Linked DNA regions of Xanthocytophaga agilis. The main gene of each other region encodes a partner of the protein of the gene in region 2 in a complex. Links are inferred from orthologs where the notes say so. Each region holds a gene or a part of one and is shown on either strand. Other genes may lie near its edges.

Region 1 (5,658 bases), on a different replicon or contig from region 2:
TGATTTCATAAAAAAATCTGAAAAATCGTCTTACTCCTTTTTCTTTAATTCGGTTTTCTAATGTATTGTAAACGCTGAAAACGCAAAAAAACAGATATTTTTTTCATGAAATTTACTAAAAAAAAGCTACAAGAGAAAGAACTTGTTGTTAATCAATGATTTGGTTGGTACTGTAGAGTCTACCTTACATATGTAAGTTTTTTCAGTTTATGGCTTTATCTCGCTACGTAAGGTGCTCATAATAGAAGCCAGTCTGGTTAATAGGTTTCAGGTTCATAGTAAGTACAACAGGTCTGACAAATACTTTGCCAGACCTGTTGTACTTACTATGAACCTGAATGTTTATATATGGACGTTATATTCCTGCAGGGCTGTTTCAATTTGTTTGGGTGATTCCAGATGGATAGTGGCTATTCCCAAAGCTCTGGCAGCTTTTACATTGCGTAAATTGTCGTCAATAAACAATGAATCGTTAGGGGCGATCTGATAACGTGTAAGAAGGATAGTATAAAATTCGGGAAATGGTTTACGACTTTTTTCTTCTCCAGACATAACAATACCATCAAACCAGGATAAAAATTCATATCTGCTCAAGGCAATAGGAAATGTTTCAGCAGACCAGTTGGTCAACGCATACAATTTGTACTGGCCAGATTCTTTTAGCTTTTTAAGCGTTTGCACTGTCTCATCAAATGTGCCACCCAGCATTTCTTCCCAGCGCCCGTAAAATGCACGTATTTGTTCTGCATATTCCGGATGTTTTTCTACAAGCTCATCTGTTGCTTCTTGCAACAGGCGACCTGCATCTTGTTCTTCGTTCCAGTCAGGGGTGCAGATATGTGTAAGGAAATGTTCCATTTCATCAGCAGAGGTAAAGATTTTTCGAAATAGGTAGCGGGGATTCCAGTCTATAAGGACTCCTCCTAAATCAAAAATAATTGTATTTATCATTATTGTGGTTTGATTGGTTGTTTCAGAAATAACCTTTCTAGCTATTCATTTGTTCTCTGATGGGTCAACTTATTTCAGGACGGGAGAGCCCTATAAAAAAAGCCCGGCATATCGCAGGGCTTTTTTATTTAATACTTTTTGAGCAATCAAAACAACAGCATTATAGTTTAAATCGGGAGTTACTGATAGTCAGGTATAGCCTTGGGCGTTCAGTAGGGGATTAGAACGGAGATCGGTAACCGAAAACTATTTATATCTTTTTTACGTTGACTGCGTTTTTGCCTTTTCTTCCGTCCATTGTATCAAAGGATACACGGTCGTTTTCTTTAATGCCTTGGTCTAGCAGACCGGTAATATGAACAAAAATTTCCTGATTGGAATCATCATCTTTAATAAAACCATATCCTTTGGTTGCATTAAAGAATTTTACTGTGCCTGTTTGCATGAAAATGAAAAGAAAATATAATGGAACATTTTCCAAATATAAAAATTTAATTTAATTCCAGGCAATAATTTCACTCAAAAAGAAAGGTCATTTTCGGGCTTTTCAGCATAATATTTCACAATAAGATCAAGATAAAGTATCATCTTTGGCATATGAAAACAATCTACCTTTTCAGGCATGGAAAATCAAGCTGGAAAGATGCCCAGCTGAGTGATTTTGACAGACCTCTTAACAAAAGAGGTAAGCAGGATGTACCCTTTATGGGACAGTTGCTGCTCTATATGAATGTGAAACCAGATCTATGGATCAGTAGCTCTGCAAAACGAGCCTGGAGCACGGCTAAGCGAGTTGCAACAGAGTTAAAGGTAGGCAAAGAAAATATAATAAAAATGGATCGGCTGTATCATGCAGAGCCAGAAACTTTGTTACAGGTAATCCAGGGACTTTCTGTAACCGCTTCCTCTGTAATTCTTTTTGGCCATAATCCAGGTTTAACAGAGTTGGCTACACTGTTATGTGATTATGAGTTTACGGATATTCCGACCAGTGGAGTTGTGGGTATTCAGTTCTCAAAAGCAGCTAACTGGACAGATGTCAATTTTCATCAGGGGAAGATGATCTTTTTTGAATCCCCTAAAAACAACAGTAGCGCACCTGAGTAATCAGATGCGCTACTATCTTATAAGGCCTAGAGATTTGGATTATGCATAGTTATTTAACATAACAGGCATTACCAGCATCAGTACATCCTCATTATCATCTTTTTCTTTAGGAAGAATCAATCCGGCACGATTAGGAGCTGATAGTTCAATTACAACATCTTTAGCTGTAAGGTTGCTTAACATCTCTATGAGGAAACGGGCATTGAAACCAATTTCCATTTCTTCTCCGTTGTATTCACAAGGAAGCTTTTCTACTGCCTCATTAGAGAAATCCAGATCCTCTGCAGAAATTTTTACTTCCTTAGGTGTAATCCGAAGACGCACTTGGTTTGTTGCTCTATTGGCGTAGATAGCAATACGACGCAGAGAAGCCAGCAATTCAAGACGGCTTATTCCCAAATGGTTAGGATTGTTTTTAGGGATTGCATTGATATAGTCAGGGAATCTCTCGTCAATCAGACGACAGATCATGCGAATATTGTCAAATGTGAAAAATGCATTAGATTGATTAAATTCTGCTCTGACAACTGTTTTTTCTGTTGGCAAAGATGATTTTAACAGATTCAATGCTTTTCTTGGAACGATCAGTGTGTTTTCGTCTCCAGAGCCGATGTCTGTACGACGATAACGGATAAGACGATGTCCATCAGTAGCTACAAACGTCACACTGTCACCATTCAGCTCAAAAAAGACTCCAGTCATGGCAGGACGTAACTCATCTGTGCTTGTAGCAAAAATGGTATTGCCAATAGCCCGTTCCAGTATATCTGAAGGAAAATCTACCGAATAAGCTTTTTGCACTACAGGAACACGCGGGAAATCAGCCGCATTTTCACCTGACAATTTATAACGTCCATTATCGGAAAGAATTTCAATACCATATGTGTTGGCATCTATCTCAAACACGATAGGTTGTTCTGGAAGACCTTTCAGTGTATCTAATAATATTTTAGCAGGAACCGCAATACTTCCCACATCTCCCGAATCAATATCCATATCTGCAATCATGGTTGTTTGCAGATCAGAAGCAGTAATAGTCAGTTGAGTATTATTGATTTGAAAGAGAAAGTTTTCGAGAATTGGTACAATCGGGTTGCTGGCAATAACCCCACTAATAGCAGACAACTGCTTGAGCAAAGCCGAAGAAGAAACGATAAACTTCATATTGGGATATATTTTTTGAATCTATTGGACAAATGTAAGAAAATCAACAATGCGCTTGAAATCCTATGAAAATATTTTTCAAAGAAGCTAATGTAAGCTGTAGTCTTTCTGCTACGCCTAAATACCTTATTAATGATTTTCTATGTTCAGTATAGGAAAATATTTGGATGTAGTTTACTTCTTTTTTTGCAATTACAGTCTATTTGTAAGACAAATATTCTAAAAAGATAAATACATTATTTCCGGGAATCCAGAATATCATTGTTCATTCATGCTTTATACTACTTTGTTTTGTCTTAGTATGATTACAAACTTCTTTTTGAGAATTACTGATACTTATTCTACTGTTAACTTATATCTCGCCAATTGAAGTTTGATAATAACATAACTGGTAACCTTGGGTGCCTTCTATAAAATAAAGAACCTTATAGGCTCTCCACTTAGGTTTTTTATTAATAATTAGATCCCAACCCATCGTAAATCTGAATATCGGAGTATAATTAGGAACAGGAATAGTATTATAAGTATTTTCTTTAAAATCTTTTTCTGTAATACATTCCAGATCTGTATATTCTGCTGTAAGTACATCCTCAATGAGATCGTTTGTAAATAAATTATCAAAGTCAGACAAGAACTTCTCTTGTGAATAATGCTTATTTACCATCTCAAGAGGAAATCGTGTCAATGTTGTCATCTGGGATTTATCATGGTTTAGCAGTGCTTGCTGAAACTCATGCCAGAACTTAGAGATAGTGATAGGATATTCACATGTCACAGATTTTGGAGCGAGTATTCCTTTAAGTGTTGTACTATCTGATTTGGTTTTCTCAAGGCATCCAGATAGTAAAACTATTAACAAAACAACAGATGCAGAAGAGCCTTTTCTCATACTGCATATTTTCTTTTACGCCAGTAGGCTCTGATCAACCCTAATATTACAATAACTACAATAGGTAATACAAGGTTAATAAGTTGCCACTGGAGTCTTTCTTCCTGTACTTTCAGCTTATCTAAAGGTCGTAATACTACTTCTTTGGCTCTGGCAGCGATAACTCCGTTTTCATCGATAAGATAATCAACTGCATGTAAGATAAAGTCTTTGTTGGCAAAGGTAGTATTCATAAACTGATCATATCCTAATGCCGCGGGTTTACCTGTTTTGGGATCTATTTCATTTGCTGGCAGATCTCCATCTGAACAAATGATGATTTTTGACGGATTACCGTATTCTTTGAACGTTTTAAAGCGAGGATCGACTTGGGTAATACGGTTGGCATATAACGAATGAAACTTGCCTTCAAGGAGATATGCTACCGACTGTGGCCCTGCACGATATTGTCTGGGATCAGGGTTGAGTCGTGCTTCATTAAAATCGATTTGAGCAGGTACTGCATTTACCTTTGAGTAAGGAGAGGTGAACATCAAAGGTGTTTTTTGTATTCCTACTGCTTTTACAGTGTCAATGGTACCTGCATAATGCAGATAAACGGCATCCAGGTTTCGGACAATAGGATGTTTGGAAAATGTATTTACCAATGGAAAAAAGCGCCAGGGCATCAACTTAACCTGTGGCTGCGAACCCATATTGCCAACAGTCATAGGTATAGCGCCGCTGCTCGTCAGGTCCTGAATCACATTGTCATTCAGGCGCACACCATATCTGAAAAATAAATCATCCAGATTTAAGTCATTTTTAATAAGTAGTGTGCTTTCTCCGCGCAATATAGTATCTGATTTAAGGGCATCTACAAAGAATAGTGCTTTTCCTCCATTTACAATAAACTGATCAATTTTATACTTATCTTCTTCTGAAAAGGCTGAATCAGGCTTGGCTACAATGATGGCATCCAAACCTTTGAGCTCCGGTTGTTTTTGCATAGGAACCAGAAATACATCATAGAACTTCTGAAGCGAAGTAATCATATCTGCCATTTGTATTGGACGCAGATTGCCATAGCCTTGAATGATACCAATCCGTTTTCTTTCTTTATTGGTTAGTTGGCGGATGGCAGAAGCAAGTTCGTATTCTACATTCTCTACGGATTGATTTAAAATCTGTTCTGAACTTAATCCTTTGGTACGTTGATTGCCCTTTAAGAGCATAACTGGGGCTTCTTTACCTTCGTAGCTTACCAAAGCGCCTGGAATAATAAGCCGCTCTACAGTACTTCCTCCTTCATTATCTACCAAATTTGTAGGTTGAATGCCTTTCTTGATCAGGTTGTAGATACGTTCATTCAGTTTTTTCTTATCTGTTTCCTGCGTAATATCTTCAAACCGAAACCGAATATTGTTGCCTGCATACGCTGTGAATTCTTCCAGCTTTTCCTTTACAGTACTACGTAAGCGTTTAAATGCTGGGGGAATATCATTTCCTTCCAGATAAACAGTGATAAATACTGGCTCTTCCAGTTTTTCCAGTAAACGTTCGGTGGC
Region 2 (5,584 bases):
AGTTTTTCCGGATTATCCGAATTGCCAGCATTTTGTAGGATACGTACAATTGACAATGCCTCTTTCATCGGAAGTTGAGTGAGGCGTGCATCCAACGTTTCAAAAAAGGTTTCGTATTGATGGGCTTTTGTATGGAGAAATTCCTGTTTCAAACTATCCTGTGATAGTATCTGGGCATATCCTGACAGATAGATGAATATAAATAGAAGGTAGAAATGCTTCATTGATGTGGGTATGGGTATGGTCACTCACCTCAGTAAGATTGTACTATCTTTAGTAACCAGAATGTTGTAATTTGCTTTTTGGTAGAATTTCTGTAGTTAGACTATAGCCTGCTGAAAATCAATGTTTACACTAATACAATATGCGAATATAAAGGTGAACTATATAGATAAAAAGATATATTTTATTACAGAGAACTTCTTAATAGATAATCTGTTTGTGGTTGAGATAGCAGCCTCTTTTTTAACGGCTTCACATAACTTTAGTATAAATTATTACATACAAAAGTCAGAGGTGATTTCTGAAAATGGTATGTATCAGACAACATACCTTTATAGTACCTTTCTATTGTGCCAGAATGAGATTTTACAAAACGGCGAATAAAGCTTCGTTTTATTTTTTATACAATATCTATTAATTTATAAAGTTTTAGCCCAGTGATAGAAAACAGCAGGAGAAATACTAAGAACTTGATAGTAAAGAATAAAGAATGCTGTTAGAACGCGAGGTTTATTCGCTATTTTTGTGAGTAAGTATTTTTTTAATTGACAGAAGAACACTAGTATGCATTAACCTGCTGATATGCGGAAGATTATACATATAGATATGGATGCTTTCTATGCCTCTGTTGAGCAACGGGACTTTCCGCAGTATCGTGGCAGGCCGGTAATTGTAGGTGGTTCACCGGAAGGGAGAGGTGTTGTGGCTACAGCCAGTTATGAGGCACGTCGATATGGAGTACACTCTGCTATGTCTGCTGGAAAAGCTCGTCAGTTATGTCCGCATGCCATCTTTGTATACCCGCGGTTTGATGTTTATAAAGCTATTTCCTTGGAAATACGGGAAATTTTCAGGCGTTATACAGACCTGATTGAGCCTCTCTCACTGGATGAAGCGTATCTGGATGTGACTACTGATAAGTTGCAGATAGGCTCTGCTATGGAAATTGCGGAACAGATTCGAGCATTTATTTTTAGTGAGCTTCATCTTACAGCCTCAGCTGGGGTTTCCGTAAATAAATTTGTGGCTAAGATTGCTTCAGGTATGCAAAAACCCAATGGGATTACTTTTATTGGCCCTTCCAAGATTGAAACTTTTATGGAGAAGCTGCCTGTGGAGAAGTTTTTTGGGGTAGGAGAAGTGACTGCCCGTAAAATGAAGAGTATGCATTTACACACAGGTGCTGATCTGAAAAGGTTATCTGAAGTTGAGTTAATCCGAATCTTTGGTAAGATGGGTTCATTCTACTACAGAATTGTACGTGGCATTGATGAAAGGCCTGTACAGCCGTTTCGTGAACGAAAATCATTGGGTGTAGAAGATACCTTTCCTGAGGATCTGACCCAGCTAGCACAGATGGATGCTGAATTGTATACTATCAGTCAGAAGCTGATAGAACGTCTGCAACGAAGCAATGCCAAAGGAAGAACCCTGACCTTAAAAATTAAATACAACGACTTCTCTCAGATCACCCGGAGCCAGTCTTTTGCTATACCTCTTGTCGATGTCTCAACCATTTATACAATTGCTCTGCAACTCTTGGAAAAGACAGAGCCTGAATCCAAACCTATACGATTGTTAGGAATCTCCATCTCCAACTTCGAAGACGTTTCTTCTGATCCGTTACAAGCCGATAAATCAGGCCAGCTCTGGCTGTTTTCATGATGGTTGCTTAATACGATCAAAAAAAAGGCCTACATTTGTAGGCCTTGGTAAGATCTGAATAATTTATAAGCTAAGCAGTTTCTCTTTCCTGTAGTGAACGCAGTGCATCCTGTAATTCCTGAATCTGGTTTAGATACTCCTGTTCTTTCCGGAACATTTCTTCCTGGGTAGCAGCCAGCTCTTCCATATTCTGACGCATTTCTTCTTCCTGTGACTTCATTTCCTCTGCCTGTTGCTGACTATCGTCCAGTAATTGCCGTGTCCGTTCATTGGTTCTGACAGAAACAATTGTCGATGCCATCTGCTGGGCTAGTTTTTCGATAAATGCAATCTTATAACTTTCCAGTTTCTCAAAAGAGGCAAGCTCGATTACACCCTGTACATTGTCATTTACCTTCATAGGCATGATAAGCAGGCAGGTAGGGTTAGCCATACCCAATCCGGAAGTAATCTTAAGGTAATCCTGAGGAATATCTGTCAGGTATATATAGTCTTTTTCAAGTACTGCCTGTCCTACAAGCCCTTCTCCGATAGCAACCTCTCTGTAAAGGTATTTTTTCCGGTTATAAGCATAGGCTGCCTTAAGCTCCAGATATGGTTTGTCATCATCGCCTGCCAGCAAAAATAAACCACCCTGATTAGCGCCAATGTATTTAACCAGTTCTGAGATGATGGCATTTGTCAGTGTATCCAGATCAGTTTCTTTACGTAACAGTTCACCCATAAAGTTTAGACCTTCATTGGTCCAGTTACGTTGCGTATCTTCTTTTTTCACTTCCTTCATGCGTTTCTGCATTTTCTGTAGTTCGCCTACCAGGTTATTTTGGTTTAACGCCTGATTAGAGTCATTTAATCCTTCCCAGTGTGCTTCCTCTTCTTCTGTAATTTTCTTTATAAACACAGCTGCCTTTTTCAGATTTTCCATAGATTCTTCTATCACATTCCGGCTATGTTCATGACCTGGATGAAACAGATATTGTTGATTGGTCTCCTGAAGTTCTTTGAGTAAGGCTTGCTGATCTTTACTTTGTTTCTTAAGAATATTGATAATCCAGTAGAGAGTGGGTAATCCCATAATAAGGAGTAATACCTGTATCCAGGCATTACGGCTAACAGCTGTATCATAGTCCATTTGCGCTTTTTGTGCAACTGCGTGTTCAAATGTTTCCAGTCGTACGTGCAGGCTATTCCATGCGCCCCATGTACGTGACCCTCTGTCTTCAGCCAATGCACGTTTAAAGTCCTCTGTACTGTCTACTTTTAGCATCTCAATCATACCCTGGCCAAACTGGTGGTAATTTTTCAAAACACCCTTTACTTCTGCCAGAGAAGTTAGAAATGAGTCCAGCTTAACCGTAGATTCAGGCATAAGCGCTTTCTGTTCTGTAATAATTTTGGCCAGTGTATCGGCTACACGTTGTGAAGCACTGACATTATAGCCAATATGGCCTATAAAGCCATCGTCCTTTGTAATGCCAAATCCACGAAGGTTTTTGTCATAGTTTACCAGACCCTGGTTCTGAACTTCCATAGAATGCGATAAAATCGCTTCAGACAGTTTCTGAGCATAAGTCGTAGTAGACATTATATATCGGTTATAAAAGACCGTTACTGCGGATAGTATAATCAGAATCCCAACAAGGGCTGCTGATAGGACAATGCCATTCTGGCGTACAAAGGTTTTTAACGTCATATAAGATACCATCTAAACAATACAATACATAAGTACCTGAATAGTTATCAGTCGCATTCTTTCCAAAACAGAAGAGAATTTCCGAGGCAAAAGCGTAATCATGAGATTGGCTATACAAAAAATATTTATAGCTACTTATCAGATTATTTTCAAGGGTGGTATTCATTTTACAGAATGTACACGCCTGCAGCACAATTACTTTTCTACCTTGTGTTTGTAAGGATACAATACTGCTAATCTGAATCTTTCGGGTGCAAATTAGATATACTTTGAAACTCGTAAAACTATAATAGCCAGCTATTCAGTAGTTATGTAATATTCAGATCTATTCAGTAAATTTTGGGCATAACTGTCTCTTTAAAGTTATAAAAAAGGTATAAAAAGGGTAGAAACAACTGATTTGACAGTAACAAAGAATGTGTGATCTGAGATGGAATATCACAGATAGGTTAAAAATTACATTTCTGAAAAAAATAACAAATGTGTTTTCTGCCTAAATAAGATTATTGATTGGTTTTGACTAAACTCTGATCTGTTTTTCAGATATCTTGCACTTGTATTTATATAAATGTTTTGGTTTGTAATGGGAAGACATCTATACCTTTATAAATTAAATACTATTCAGCTTCAGGAGCAGTTGTCTCTTGAGATTAAACGACTGGATGATTCTGAACAATCGTTTAAAAACTGGCTTTCCAGAGAAAATGATGTATCATATGAAACAATAACTCAAAAGACTGCCCAAACCCCTGACTCACTTACGGGAAGCGAACTGTCTCAACTGACAACATGGCTTTGGAATGTATATGGTGATGCGAACTATGATGAGGTATTACTATTGCTTGCCCAATTGGGTCTTGAAGAAATATGGTGGGAAGGTATTACCTATTATTGCAATGTGATAATTGAGCAGTTGAATGAATATTTTGACCAATTGCCAGAAAGATCATCTCCTCCGGATTATCTTTTTACCTCTAAAGAGTTAGTAAATTTTATAGAGTGGATGATTATTCTTCTAGGATATTTCTTTGTTAACGAAGGAATGGGAGAAGACGAGGAACTGAAAAAGCTTACCAAACAAATAGATGAATTGTTTTTGATTCATTCTGGCCACTATGAACAGGCTCAGAAGATATATAAAGAGCAGTTGCAACAGCGCCAGGAGTTGGGTGAATCCTATACAGGCAAATGGAGTACTGACTATTTTTCTACTGCTTGGAGGGTATTTGATCTGATCACTCTGCGAGCTGTTGTTGCAGAGTCAAACACAAGCCTTTATCTGCTAGATTCTTATTAATAGCAGAATACATTCAGGATAAAGCTTCTTCCAGTGTGGAAACAAACTTTACCAGAGATCCTTTATTGCTTTCGTATATGAAGCTTTGCAAACTATTGCTGGAATACTGAGAAAAATTACCTACGATAGCCAATTGCATACGATAATTTGAGAATTTCTGCAGAACCTCACCTGCCAGCTTGGTTTTCAGATCAAAAAAGTCTGGTGTGATATTCTGTTTATATACAATAATCTTTTCTGCTCCCTGATAAGAACAATTACCAATCAGATCCAGTGCATCCTGTAAACTGGTAATTATCAGGACTTCAGAGATGACTTCTGCAATAGAAGTACCATTGATCTGGTGGATTTTTATATTCATGAGGATAAGTAAAGAACGGTAGATTTCTTATCGCAAAAATGAGAATTTTTTCTTTACTAGTTATTAAATGAGTGGAAGCACTTAATGATTATTTAGCTGGGATCTTGGAGAATAGATCGAAATGATCCTATATTTTTCGATTAGGCTCTCCACGCCAACTAATAAGCAGTAATAACATCACACCACATTTTTCCTTTATACATCTATATTTTGAAAGAGAAATAAAGAGACTATAGCTTGTCTTTAAATGGAGTAGATAAAAGAGTGATAGATTATTTCTTTTTGGCCTTATCATTTTGGATTGTCATTGTACAAATTACTTTTGTATAAATCCTATTTTGTGTCA

What was found.
Region 1: the proteins of dinB (region 2) and dnaN are in contact, whole or in part, in a solved structure (PDB 1OK7), measured with the Escherichia coli proteins. The link is inferred for Xanthocytophaga agilis from one-to-one orthologs.

What each region holds. Positions count from the first base shown.
Region 1 is NZ_JASJOU010000023.1:90,144-95,801, reverse strand. The notes cover bases 1,161-4,079. They hold dnaN (DNA polymerase III subunit beta), read right to left. Parts: upstream 3,223-4,079; coding sequence 2,098-3,222; downstream 1,161-2,097. Other genes in these bases: QNI22_RS37850 (hypothetical protein), read right to left, coding at 3,575-4,079; QNI22_RS37860 (SixA phosphatase family protein), read left to right, coding at 1,549-2,058; QNI22_RS37865 (cold-shock protein), read right to left, coding at 1,202-1,396. In the rest of the region: QNI22_RS37870 (HAD family hydrolase), read right to left, coding at 343-951; more of QNI22_RS37850, read right to left, coding at 4,080-4,111; gliding motility-associated ABC transporter substrate-binding protein GldG, read right to left, coding at 4,108-5,658. UniProt on the Escherichia coli protein: Confers DNA tethering and processivity to DNA polymerases and other proteins. Acts as a clamp, forming a ring around DNA (a reaction catalyzed by the clamp-loading complex) which diffuses in an ATP-independent manner freely and bidirectionally along dsDNA.
Region 2 is NZ_JASJOU010000001.1:1,595,604-1,601,187, reverse strand. Bases 1-2,845 are described here. They hold dinB (DNA polymerase IV), read left to right. Parts: upstream 1-804; coding sequence 805-1,887; downstream 1,888-2,845. Other genes in these bases: QNI22_RS06560 (GAF domain-containing protein), read right to left, coding at 1,958-2,845; QNI22_RS06570 (tetratricopeptide repeat protein), read right to left, coding at 1-224. Also shown: more of QNI22_RS06560, read right to left, coding at 2,846-3,580; QNI22_RS06555 (hypothetical protein), read left to right, coding at 4,164-4,877; QNI22_RS06550 (DUF4180 domain-containing protein), read right to left, coding at 4,891-5,238. UniProt on the Escherichia coli protein: Poorly processive, error-prone DNA polymerase involved in translesion repair and untargeted mutagenesis. Copies undamaged DNA at stalled replication forks, which arise in vivo from mismatched or misaligned primer ends.